DNA from 2 places in the Mesorhizobium sp. M0045 genome. Region 1 is predicted to be linked to the other one. Evidence: predicted binding sites of a transcription regulator. Region 1 holds the regulator's gene; the other holds the start of a gene.
The links. The regulator HrcA, encoded in region 1, represses chaperone genes, less so after heat shock. The targets are predictions, from matches to a motif close to GTTAGCACTCNCNNNNNGNGAGTGCTAAC.

Region 1 (6,076 bases):
CGAATTTATCCAACCGCACCAGCGGCGTGTCGCCGATCGTCTCGGTGATCGAATTGTAGATGCGGCCGCGGCCGGGCACGTGTGTGTGGGTGGCGGGCTTGTTCATTGATTTTCCTCCCAGAGGTCAAGCGGCAAGAGCCGGGCGGGCATAGGATAGTGCCATCCACCGCGCAAGATAGGCTCGTTCGAAAAATATCCGAGTGACGTTCGTGCTGAATACCGGCACCTTGCAAGGCGTGACAATCGTTGGGCGGATTGGCGAAGAGACCTACTGGCGGGCGGCAATTGCCGCCGCCGCACCGACCATGAAGCCGGCGGCGGTGCGGTTGAGTGCCCTCAGCGCCCGCGGCGACTTCAGGAACCAGCGCGCCTTGGCCGCCAGCGCCAGATAGGGCACCAGCACCACGAGTAGAACGACGATAGTGAGCGCGACCAGGATGCCGTAATCGGCCAGCGTGATCGTCTTCAGATCGACGATGGTCGGGGTGATGGCGAGATAGAAGATCATCGTCTTCGGATTGCCGAGTGTGACGGCGAGACCGGCTACAAAGCTGGATGCCAAGCCGCCTTTGCCGTTCTTCGCCTCTACCGTTTCGGGCGTGATGCCGCTCGTCCAGAAACGCCAGCCAAGAAAAGCGAGGTAGGCGACGCCCAGCCATTTGATGGCCAGGAAGACCATGCCGAACGTCTGTGCGACGAAAGCCAGGCCGAGCACCACGGCAGTTAAATAGGTCAGGTCGCCGAGCATCAGCCCGAACGACATGGCCAGCGACGAGCGGAAGCCGGAACCCAGCGCACGCGCAACAAGCGCGGTGACGCCTGGGCCGGGGATGGCTGCGGCGATGCCGAGGGCGGCGCTATAGGCGAGGAACCCGGTGAGCGTCATGGTTCGCGCTTGTCGCACAATGTTGAAGTTGGGTGAATTCCCTCGGGCCGAATTCGATTGCGCCAGCGCAGCAGGCGACGCCGCCGTTCAGGAGCGGCCGTCTTCGTAGGTAACGCGCCAGATGGTGCCGTTACCGTCCTCGGTGACGATCAGGGAGCCGTCCTTGGCCATGGCGACACCGACCGGGCGGCCCCAGACGGCGTCGTTCGAGATGACGAAGCCGGTCATGAAGTCCTCATACTCGCCGGTCGGCTTGCCATCCCTGAATTTGAGCCTCACCACCTTGTAGCCGGTCCTGGCGCCACGGTTCCACGAACCATGCATGGTGACGAAAGCATCACCCCGGTAATCCGCCGGAAAGTTCTCGCCGTCGTAGAAGGCTATGTTCATCGGCGCCGAATGCGCCTGCATCAACACGTCGGGGACAGTGGCCTTGCCGGCGAGGTCTGGCCGCTCGCCCTGATGGCGCGGATCCTCGTGATTGCCGATGTAGTACCAAGGCCAACCATAGAACGCACCGTCCTTGACTTCAGTTGCAAACTCGAACGGCACATTGTCGCCGAGCTCGTCACGCTCGTTGACGACGCACCACAACGCGCCGCTGGCGGGCTGCACCGTCATGCCCGTACAGTTGCGCAGGCCGGTGGCGACAGTTCGGGGATTTTTCCCGTCCGGGTCAAAGGCGAGCACATCGGCACGGCCTTCCTCGGGGCCCCAGGCCGCCCCGAGCGGCTTTGATTTCGCCCAGGCGTCGAGGCCGCCATCCGGCTGCTTGTCCATGTCCTCGGCGACATTCGAGTCCGAGCCAACCGATAAAAAAAGCGTCTTGCCGTCAAGCGAGAAGGCGATGTCACGGGTCGAGTGACCGCCCGACGGGATTTTGGCGACAATGGCTTCTGGTTTACCGGACGCCTTCAGGTCACCGTCGCGATAGGGGAAGCGGACGATGCTGTCGCTGTTTGCGACATAGACCCATTGCGGCTTGCCGCCTGGCGGATAGAAGGCGATGCCGTATGGATAGTTGAGGCCTTGGGCGAAAATCGCTTTCTCGATGGGTTTGGCGCGGCCCTCGGCCAGACGGTAGACGCGTATTTGGTCGGCATGGCCGTTTGCGATGAACAGGTCGCCGTTCGGAGCGACGCGAACGACGCGCGGATTATAGAGTCCGGAGGCGATCATTTCGGCCGAAAAGCCCGGCGGCAATTCTGGCTCGGCGCTTTCGGGCCGTTCCGCCACGCCGCCGCCGTTCGAAGCGGATTGAGCGGGGTCGGCTGCCGGCATGTCTTGCGGCCCGATCAGGCGGCGGACGCCAGGCCTGTCGGCGTGCCAATCGCCAAAAGCGGCTTCGCCTTTGAGCACCTTTTGATCCGCCTGCTGGGCGGCTGCCGGTGTCGCGACAAGGAGGGCAGCGGCAACGGCCGCAAAGCCGCCAGATCGGATCATTAACGTCCTCCGAGGTTTGCCTCGAAGAGGGCAAACGGGATCAGGCATTGGTCGTTCCAAGCGGTGGTCCAGCACACGAGGATTTGAAGCCGAACCCCGTTCAGTTGCCAGAGGCGTAGAAGTCGTCGTCGAGGCGCTTTTCCAGCGCGACCAGATCGGCCGGCAGCGGCAGGCCCATGGCCCGCATCTCTTGCAGCTTCTCACGCAACTGCTCTTGCACCTCGTGCTGATCCTCAGGCTGATTGACCATTTCCTCGAGCAGCAGGCTGATCTGGGCCTTGAACGATTCCAGCGCCATTCTTTTTCTCCTTGCGGCAGGCCGCGGCGGCTCCTAGCGCAGCATGCGCGAAATCAGCTGGGCGGTATAGTCCACCATCGGTACTATGCGCGCATAATTCAGCCGCGTCGGCCCGATGACGCCGAGCGCACCGACGACGCGCGCGTCCTTGTCGCGATAGGGTGCCACCACCAGCGAGGAGCCCGACAGCGAAAACAGCTTGTTTTCCGAACCGATGAATATGCGCACCCCCGGGCCTTCCTCGGCGAGGTCGAGGAGCTGGATCAGCCCATCCTGCGTCTCCAGATCCTCGAACAGATGCCGCAGCAATTCTATGTCGGCCTGGGCGGTGACGTTTTCCAGGAGATTGGCGCGGCCGCGCACGATAAGCCGCCCAGGCACCCCGCTTTCGGCGCCTGCCCAGACCGCCAGGCCCTTCTCGACCAGATCCTGCGACAGCGTGTCGAGGGCTGCCCTGGTCTCTTCCTTGATGCGGGCGATTTCGACCCGGGCCTCGGCCAGGGTGCGGCCGCGGATATGGGCGTTGAGGAAGTTGGAGGCTTCGTGCAATTGCGAGACGGTGATGCCGGCGGGCAGATCGATGACGCGATTTTCGACGTCGCCGTTCTGCGAGACCAGCACGGCCAGCGCCTTGGTCGGCTCGAGCTGGATGAATTCGATGTGCTTCAGCGCCGCCTCATTTTTGGCGGCGAGCACGAGGCCGGCGCCGCGCGACATGCCGGACAGCATCTGGCTGGCCTCGGTCAGCATATGCTCCAGCGTCGCGCCCGAGCCGGAGGCGCGCACCTGCGCCTCGATGGTGCGGCGCTCCTCGTCGGAGAGGTCGCCGAGTTCCATGAATGCATCGACGAAGAAGCGCAAGCCGGCCTGGGTCGGCAGCCGGCCAGCCGAGATGTGCGGCGCGTAGATCAGGCCGAGGTGCTCGAGGTCGCTCATCACGTTGCGGATGGTGGCCGGCGACAGCGATGACGGCAGGATGCGCGACAGGCTGCGCGAACCGACCGGCTCGCCATCCCTCAAATAGGAATCGACGATGCGCCGGAAGATGTCGCGCGAACGCATATCGAGCGATTGAAGCGCGGGCGGTTGAAGTGCCGGCGACGAGAGCACTGGCGACTGCGAACCGGGATCGACTACCTTGGTCATTCGAGCCAAAAACCTCCGGTCCGAAGATATAGACTTCCGCGGCGTCGGCGCAACCGGTCCATTTTCCTTTGCGCCTCACGCCCCGTGCGGCTACAAGCCGGCCAAGATTCCCCGGCCAAGATTCCGAAGAAAGAAAGAAGCCTGAATGCGCCCTTCCAAACGCCAATTCGACGAAATGCGCCCCATCTCCTTCGAGCGCGGCGTCTCCAAGCATGCGGAAGGCTCGTGCCTGGTGAAGTTCGGCGACACGCATGTGCTGTGTACGGCCAGCCTGGAGGAAAAGGTGCCGGGCTGGATGCGCAACTCCGGCAAGGGCTGGGTGACGGCGGAATACGGCATGCTGCCGCGTTCGACCGGCGAGCGCATGCGCCGCGAGGCTTCGGCCGGCAAACAAGGCGGCCGCACGCTGGAGATCCAGCGGCTGATCGGCCGCTCCCTGCGCGCCGTGGTCGATCTGCAGGCGCTCGGTGAGCAGCAGATCACCGTCGACTGCGACGTGATCCAGGCCGACGGCGGCACGCGCACCGCTTCGATCACCGGCGGCTGGGTGGCGCTCTACGACTGCCTGCGCTGGATGGAAGCTCGCCAGATGGCGAGCCTGGGCAAGGTGCTTAAGGATCACGTCGCGGCGATCTCCTGCGGCATCCATGATGGCCAGCCGGTCATCGATCTCGACTATATCGAGGATTCCTCGGCCGGCACCGACGCCAATTTCGTCATGACCGGCAAGGGCGGCATCGTCGAGATCCAGGGCACAGCCGAGGGCGAGCCGTTCTCGGAAGAGCAGTTCGCGGCGCTGATGGGGCTCGCCAAGAAAGGCATTCAGCGCCTGGTCAGCTTGCAGCAGATGGCCGTGGCTTAGCTGCGGTCAATATTGGACAGATTGGCGATCCTGTGACTCCTTCCGCAATCCTGGAATCAGCACTCTACGTGACGGACCTTGCTGCCGCGGAACGGTTCTATTCGGGCGTCCTCGGGCTCGATCTGCTCGGTAAGGTCGACGGCAGGCATCTCTTCTTCCGCTGCGGCGACGGCGTGCTGCTTATCTTCAATGCCGAGGCGACCAAAGTGCCGCCGCGGGCCGGCGCCAAGCTGCCCGTGCCGCCGCATGGCACGGTCGGCGAGGGCCATCTTTGCTTCGCCGCAAGCGCGGATGAAATCCCACGCTGGAAAGCGCATCTTGAGGCGAAGAAAATCGCCATCGAAAGTGAGTTCGAATGGCCTCAGGGCGGTCGCTCGATCTATATTCGCGACCCCTCGGGCAATTCGATCGAATTCGCCGAGCCAAGAATTTGGGGCATCTGATGCATTCGCCAACTGTTCACTCGCTTGACGGGCATAAGATCGTCGTCGCAAGCCACAATGCCGGCAAATTGCGCGAATTCACCGATCTGATGGCGCCATTCGGCATAGAAGCGAAGTCCGCAAAGGAATACGGCTTGCCGGAGCCGGACGAGACTGGCACCACTTTCGAGCAGAACGCCTTCATAAAGGCCTTGGCCGCCGCCAAGGCAACTGGATTGCCGGCACTGTCGGACGATTCCGGCCTGTGTGTCGATGCGCTCGACGGCGCACCCGGCGTCTACACCGCCAACTGGGCCGAGACGCCGGACGGCTCCCGCGACTTCGGCATGGCCATGCAGCGCACGGAAGTGGCCTTGCAAGAAGTTGGCGCGATCACGCCTGCCCAGCGCAAGGGCCGCTTTGTCGCGGTCATCTGCCTTGCCTTCCCCGATGGCCAGGCGGAATATTTTCGCGGTGAGGTCGAGGGCACGCTGGTATGGCCGCCGCGCGGCGAGCTCGGCTTCGGCTACGATCCGGTGTTCTTGCCCGATGGGTTCGAAAAGACCTTCGGCGAGATGAGCGCGGAGGAAAAGCATGGCTGGAAGCCCGGCCAGCCAACCGCATTGTCGCACCGTGCCCGTGCTTTCCAGAAATTCGCGCAAGCCCGATTGGCCGGCGCATGACCATGCTGCTCGACCGCAGCCCCGGTTTCGGCGTCTACGTCCACTGGCCATTCTGCGCGGCCAAATGCCCCTATTGCGACTTCAACAGCCATGTCCGCCACCAGCCGGTCGACCAGGAGCGTTTTGCCCGCGCCTTCGAGACCGAGCTAGCGACGATGCGCGGCCGCACCGGACCGCGCGAGGTGACCAGTATCTTTCTTGGCGGCGGCACGCCCTCGCTGATGAAGCCGCAGACCGTGGCGGCGGTGCTGGATGCAGTGGCGAAGAACTGGACGGTGGCTGATGGCATCGAGGTGACGCTGGAGGCCAATCCCTCCTCGGTCGAGGCCGAGCGCT
Region 2 (6,076 bases), on a different contig from region 1:
TCCATCTGCGGCAGGCCGATATCGAGCACCACGGCATCATAGGGCTCGGTGTCGCCGAGAAAGTGCCCTTCCTCGCCATCGAAAGCGCGGTCGACGACATAGCCGGCATCGACCAGCGCGTCGCCGATCTGCCGGTTGAGATCCTTGTCATCTTCGACGACGAGTACGCGCATGCGGAAGGCCTGTTGAAGCTGTTCAGATATAGGCCGATTCCGGCAGACTGGGAAACGGCACGGTTCAGTTCAGCGGAACGACGATCTCCGAGCGGCGGGGACGCTGCCCGTCCTTGCCCGGAACGAGCACGACGATGACGCAGACCGGCTGGCCGCCGCGTGTCGACTGCGAGGCCTTGGCCAAGGTGCCGCCATTCTGCTCGGCCACCTGCTGGCCGATCGCGTAGCAGTCGGACGCGGCGAGGACGACCGGCTGGGGCTGCTCGGGGGTGACAGCGGGGATCGCCATCGCTTGCGACGCAAGCAGGCCGGCGGCTGAGAGCGCCAGTGCCGCGGTCCGGAAGTGGGAGCGAAGGGTTTTCATGGCCAGCGTTCTAACGCGCCGGTGCTGAACGTGATATGAACGGTGAACGCTCGAATGCATGCCCGCCACACCCCTGAAGCGCGAGATTATCGGATTGCCATTTCGCCGCCCGTCTCGCGAAATCGCCAAAGTTTAACCTAGCCCTGCAATCCTTCGCCGACAACCGGCATCATCTGGCGGGCAGGACCATTTGGGAGGACGAAGCATCCGGCCCAAGGCAACCGATAGCAGCTCAGGCGAACCGAACCTGAAACAAAAAAACCCGCCAAGCTGCGGGTCGTTGGAGCCAATTAGCACCATGCCTAAATTAGTAGCATAGCTGCCGGCACAAAGCAAGAACAAAGTTGCCCGATTCGCGAAAAGTGCCCGGTGGTCAGCCGCCTTCCTCGATTACGGCGCGGAAGCGCAGCAGCCCATGATGGGCCGAAAGGTCCTCGTCGTAGCGGGCTTCGGCGAATTCGAGCTTGAGGTGGGCGCGACGATGGTCGCCAAGCGAGAGCGCCGCATCTCGCAGGCGGGCGCTGACCAGGTCCATGATGTCGGTGGTTTCCTTGCTGGCCTCGGAGTTCGACCAGACATGCAGCGTCAGCAACTGCTCGGCGTTGTTCTCCGTCCCTGTTGCCCAGTCGTAGACGCTGGTGCGGCCGACGGTCATGTGGGGAAATGCAACATTTTCCGGCGCACGGTCGAACAATCGTGCGTCGCCCAGTGCCGCCGATAAATCGGGATCGTCGTTCACTGCCTCGAATATGGCCTTCTGCAATTCGACGGCCGGGGCGGTCATTGTCTTTGCCCTCGCCCGTCGCGTCGACCTCCCGGCTGCGTAGCTGCGTTGCATGACGGCATCCCGGCAAAAGCGCGAATCAGCGCGTCTCATACGGATTATGAACCTTCATGACCTCGGGAATAAGCCCTGCTCCTGGAATGCGCGACGCCGCAGCCGTCCGCGTCACGGACCCGTGACCGGCTGAACGGTCGCGACGTCAAACGGCGAGCGAAGTCGGACGCCCTGAGAAAGCGTCTTGTGGACGGATCGCGACTAGCGAAAATCCGCCGCAGTCAGCACATATATGCTCCTGCGGGTGCGGGCATAGGCATTCCTGGCGACATCGTGGATCGAGTTGGAAGCCGTGTCGAAGGCTGCCAGGTAGGTAGCTTCTGAGGCCGCCGTTCCCGGCTGCATCTTGGAGATGGCATCGGTAGCGACAGAGAAGGAAATCTGGAACATGCCGTCATGGCCGACGAAGCGGATGCGTTTGCTTGCCTCGTCGTAGCTGCGGCTGGGATTGGGAAATGTCAGGCTCATGATTTCGCCTCCATCGATGCGGATACGGCCTTCTTGACTGCCCGTGCCCGCTTCTTCTTTGCGGCGACCGGATTCAGAGCTTCCGCCGCGCGGTCCGCCTCTTCCTTGGCCAGTCGCAATTCCCTCAGCCTTGCCGTTTTGATGCTCCTAGCCTTCGCCTCCGAGAGATATTCGGCAGTTGCTTTGTTCCGTTCCGCCGTCTTCTTCTGGTTTTCCATGAAGCGAGCCTGAGCTTTTTCCATGATGTTCTGATTGCCTTCGGCCATCGGTAAAATCTCCCTTGCAGCGAAAGTCATGGCTGTGAACTTCATCGTAAATAGGTGTTCAAAGACAGAAATTCAATTTCAATAATATTCGGCAAGTCCCGAACACAGGGGGATGGCCAGGCAAGATAATAAATTCAATATTTGATGTGCCCTATGAATATTTTTTGGCACTCCTATCAATCGAGTGCCAAGGCGCCTATAGAGAGGGGCGGCCGCCTAAGCCGGCCCCAGAAAGAGTCCCCATGAAATTCCGGCCACTCCACGATCGCGTCGTCATTCGGCGCGCCGAAAGCGACACCAAATCCAAGGGCGGCATCATCATCCCCGACAATGCCAAGGAAAAACCGCAGGAAGGCGAAGTGATCGCCGTCGGGCCGGGTGCGCGGGACGAAAGCGGCGCGTTGATCCCGCTCGACGTCAAGGCCGGCGACCTCATCCTGTTCGGCAAATGGTCCGGCACCGAGGTCAAGATAGACGGCGAGGACCTTCTGATCATGAAGGAGGCCGACATCATGGGCATCATCGACAAAAGCGAGATGGGCACCGTCGATAAGACCGTGGCTGCCAAGAAGGCCGCCTGATTGGAAGGCCGCGCGCGCTCCCGGGCGCGCAAGGACGCTCCGAGCTTTGATTCAGGCGCTGCAAGCGCCGTGCCACGACAACCGAACTGGAAAAGATCATGTCTGCCAAGGAAATCAAATTCTCCACCGACGCGCGTGACCGCATGCTGCGCGGCGTCGAAATCCTCAACAACGCCGTCAAGGTGACGCTCGGCCCCAAAGGCCGCAACGTCATCATCGACAAGGCCTACGGCGCGCCGCGCATCACCAAGGACGGGGTGGCCGTGGCAAAGGAAATCGAGCTTTCCGACAAGTTCGAAAACATGGGCGCACAGATGGTGCGCGAAGTGGCCTCGAAAACCAACGACCTCGCCGGCGACGGCACCACCACCGCCACGGTGCTTGCCGCTTCCATCCTGCGCGAGGGCGCCAAATTCGTTGCCGCCGGCATGAACCCGATGGACCTCAAGCGCGGCATCGACTTTGCCGTCAGCGCCGTCGTCCAGGAAATCCAGGCGCGCGCCAAGAAGGTCAAGTCCTCAGGCGAGATCGCGCAGGTCGGCACCATTGCCGCCAATGGCGACACCAGCGTCGGCGCCATGATCGCCAAGGCCATGGACAAGGTCGGCAATGACGGCGTCATCACCGTCGAGGAGGCCAAGACCGCCGAAACCGAACTAGACGTCGTCGAAGGCATGCAGTTCGACCGCGGCTATCTCTCGCCCTATTTCGTCACCAATGCCGAGAAGATGCGCGCCGAGCTGGAAGACCCTTACGTCCTCATCCACGAAAAGAAGCTCGGAAATCTGCAGGCACTGCTGCCCATCCTCGAAGCCGTGGTGCAAAGCGGCAGGCCGCTGTTGATCATCTCCGAGGACGTCGAGGGCGAAGCGCTGGCAACGCTGGTCGTCAACAAGCTGCGCGGCGGCCTCAAGGTCGCGGCCGTCAAGGCGCCTGGCTTCGGTGACCGCCGCAAGGCGATGCTGGAAGACATCGCCGTGCTCACCGCCGGACAGATGATTTCCGAGGATCTCGGCATCAAGCTGGAGAACATCACCATAGAGATGCTCGGCCGCGCCAAGCGCGTGCTGATCGACAAGGACACCACCACGATCATCGACGGCGCCGGCGAGAAGACCACCATCCAGGCGCGCGTCCAGCAGATCAAGGGGCAGATCGAGGAAACCACGTCCGACTATGACAAGGAGAAGCTACAGGAACGTCTCGCCAAGCTGGCGGGCGGCGTTGCCGTCATCCGTGTCGGCGGCGCCACCGAATCCGAGGTCAAGGAAAAGAAGGACCGCATCGACGATGCGCTGAACGCCACGCGCGCGGCCGTTGAAGAAGGCATCGTTCCGGGCGGCGGTGTCGCGTTGCTGCGCGCCAAGGCTGTGCTGAACGGGATGACCGGAGCCAATGCCGATGTGACGGCGGGTATTTCGATCGTGTCGAGAGCGCTCGAAGCGCCGATCCGGCAGATCGCCGAAAATTCCGGCGTCGAAGGTTCGATCGTCGTCGGCAAGCTCGCCGACGGCAAGGATCACAATCAGGGCTTCGATGCCCAGAACGAGGTCTATGTCGACATGATCAAGGCCGGCATCGTCGACCCTGCGAAGGTGGTACGGACGGCGCTGCAGGACGCGGGCTCCATTGCGGCGCTTCTGATCACGGCGGAAGCCATGATCACCGACGTTCCGGCGAAGGAAGCCGCTGCTTCGCCCGGCGGCATGGGCTTTTGACCAGTCACTGCCGGAAACAAGCCTGAAAGACAGTCTCCGGGGTATCTTCCAGGCGCGCACCATCGGCAAGGAGATCGATCAATGATCGCATTCGTCCCGAAGCCAAATGCAGCGGCGAAAATCGAAGTGGCCGAGGAAAGCCGCTTCGATCGCATTCGCAGGCTTGCCGACAAGCACAGGAAAGCCAACGCCGGTATGATAGGCCGCGACCCGAAAAAGATCGCGGACAAGCGTCCCATGTGACGCTGCCAATCCTCAGCACCCACGCAAGCGCGGAACCTTCATTGCCCTTGTAGGCAGCACCAAAATGGACGAATAGTCTTGAAAGGCGCGCCGCCGTGAAATTGCCGGCATGCGGTTTCTCAGTTGGCGGCGTCGCCGCAGCCGGATCCTGGAATGGCCAGTCCTTTGGAACCACGCAAGAGAAGAGGTCCGATCGCCGCAAGGCTGCTGGCGGTGGATGCGTGGATCGATTCCTCTGTCTATGAAATCGGCTTCAGGGCGCGCCAGTTCTGGGAAGCGGCCACCATCTTCTCGCGGCGTTTCCGCGTCGGCGGCTGGCGCCGCGGCCTGATCGAACTGTTGAGTGAAGGCTTTACGCTCGGTGCCGGCGGCATCGTCGTCCTTTTGGCGCTGGCCTTGCCGGCCTTCCAGATAACCGCCGGCGACTGGCGCACGCAAGGCGACTTCGCCGTCACCTTCCTAGACCGCTACGGCAACGAGATCGGCCAGCGCGGCATTATCCAGCGCGATTCGGTGCCGGTCGACGAGATGCCCGACCATGTCATCAAGGCGGTGCTGGCCACCGAGGACCGCCGTTTCTTCGACCATTACGGTATCGACGTGCTTGGCTTGTCGCGCGCCATCTTCGAGAACGTACGGGCCAATTCCGTCGTCCAGGGCGGCTCGAGCATCACCCAGCAGCTGGCCAAGAACCTGTTCCTGACCAATGAACGGACCTTCGAGCGCAAGATCAAGGAAGCCTTCCTGTCGCTGTGGCTCGAAGCCAATCTGTCGAAGAAGGAAATCCTGCAGCTTTACCTCGACCGCGCCTATATGGGCGGCGGCACTTTCGGCATTGAGGCGGCAGCCGATTTCTATTTCGGCAAGAGCGTCAAGGACCTGAACCTTGCCGAGGCGGCGATGCTGGCCGGCCTGTTCAAGGCGCCGACCAAATACGCGCCGCACATAAACCTGCCCGCCGCCCGGGCGCGGGCCAATGTGGTACTGTCCAATCTGGTCGATTCCGGCTTCATGACCGAAGGCCAGGTGCTGCAGGCAAGATTACACCCGGCCGAAATCGTCGACCGCGGCGAGCAGAAGAGCCCCGATTATTACCTCGACTGGGCCTTCGACGAGGTCAAGAAGATCGCCGCCAAAGGCGGCCCGCACTCGCTTGTCGCTCACACCACCTTCGACGCCAACATCCAGAAGGCGGCCGAAGAATCGATGGAGTTCCACCTCCGCCAGTTCGGCAAGGAATACAACGTCACCGAGGGCGCCATCGTCGTCATCGAGACCAACGGCGCGGTCCGGGCGATCGTCGGCGGCCGCGACTACGGCGCCAGCCAGTTCAACCGCGCCACCAAGGCACTTCGCCAGACCGGCTCCTCGTTCAAGCCCTATGTCTATGCGACGGCGATGGAGCATGGCTTCACGCCGGATTCG

Region 2: a site for HrcA is predicted at 2,273-2,301, ahead of NKJ72_RS22950 (co-chaperone GroES). Genes of this name have one in related genera too.

What each region holds. Positions count from the first base shown of each region.
Region 1 is NZ_JAMYUY010000005.1:51,246-57,321, forward strand. It holds gene cysK (cysteine synthase A) at 1-106, opposite strand, end outside; gene NKJ72_RS09675 (LysE family translocator) at 269-886, opposite strand; gene NKJ72_RS09680 (PQQ-dependent sugar dehydrogenase) at 974-2,329, opposite strand; gene NKJ72_RS09685 (hypothetical protein) at 2,430-2,627, opposite strand; gene hrcA (heat-inducible transcriptional repressor HrcA) at 2,661-3,773, opposite strand; gene rph (ribonuclease PH) at 3,919-4,635, shown strand; gene NKJ72_RS09700 (VOC family protein) at 4,668-5,078, shown strand; gene rdgB (RdgB/HAM1 family non-canonical purine NTP pyrophosphatase) at 5,078-5,740, shown strand; gene hemW (radical SAM family heme chaperone HemW) at 5,737-6,076, shown strand, end outside.
Region 2 is NZ_JAMYUY010000016.1:106,474-112,549, reverse strand. It holds gene NKJ72_RS22975 (response regulator transcription factor) at 1-173, opposite strand, end outside; gene NKJ72_RS22970 (hypothetical protein) at 238-537, opposite strand; gene NKJ72_RS22965 (DUF3168 domain-containing protein) at 911-1,321, opposite strand; gene NKJ72_RS22960 (DUF1488 family protein) at 1,577-1,843, opposite strand; gene NKJ72_RS22955 (hypothetical protein) at 1,840-2,109, opposite strand; gene NKJ72_RS22950 (co-chaperone GroES) at 2,352-2,690, shown strand; gene groL (chaperonin GroEL) at 2,789-4,408, shown strand; gene NKJ72_RS22940 (hypothetical protein) at 4,490-4,651, shown strand; gene NKJ72_RS22935 (transglycosylase domain-containing protein) at 4,805-6,076, shown strand, end outside.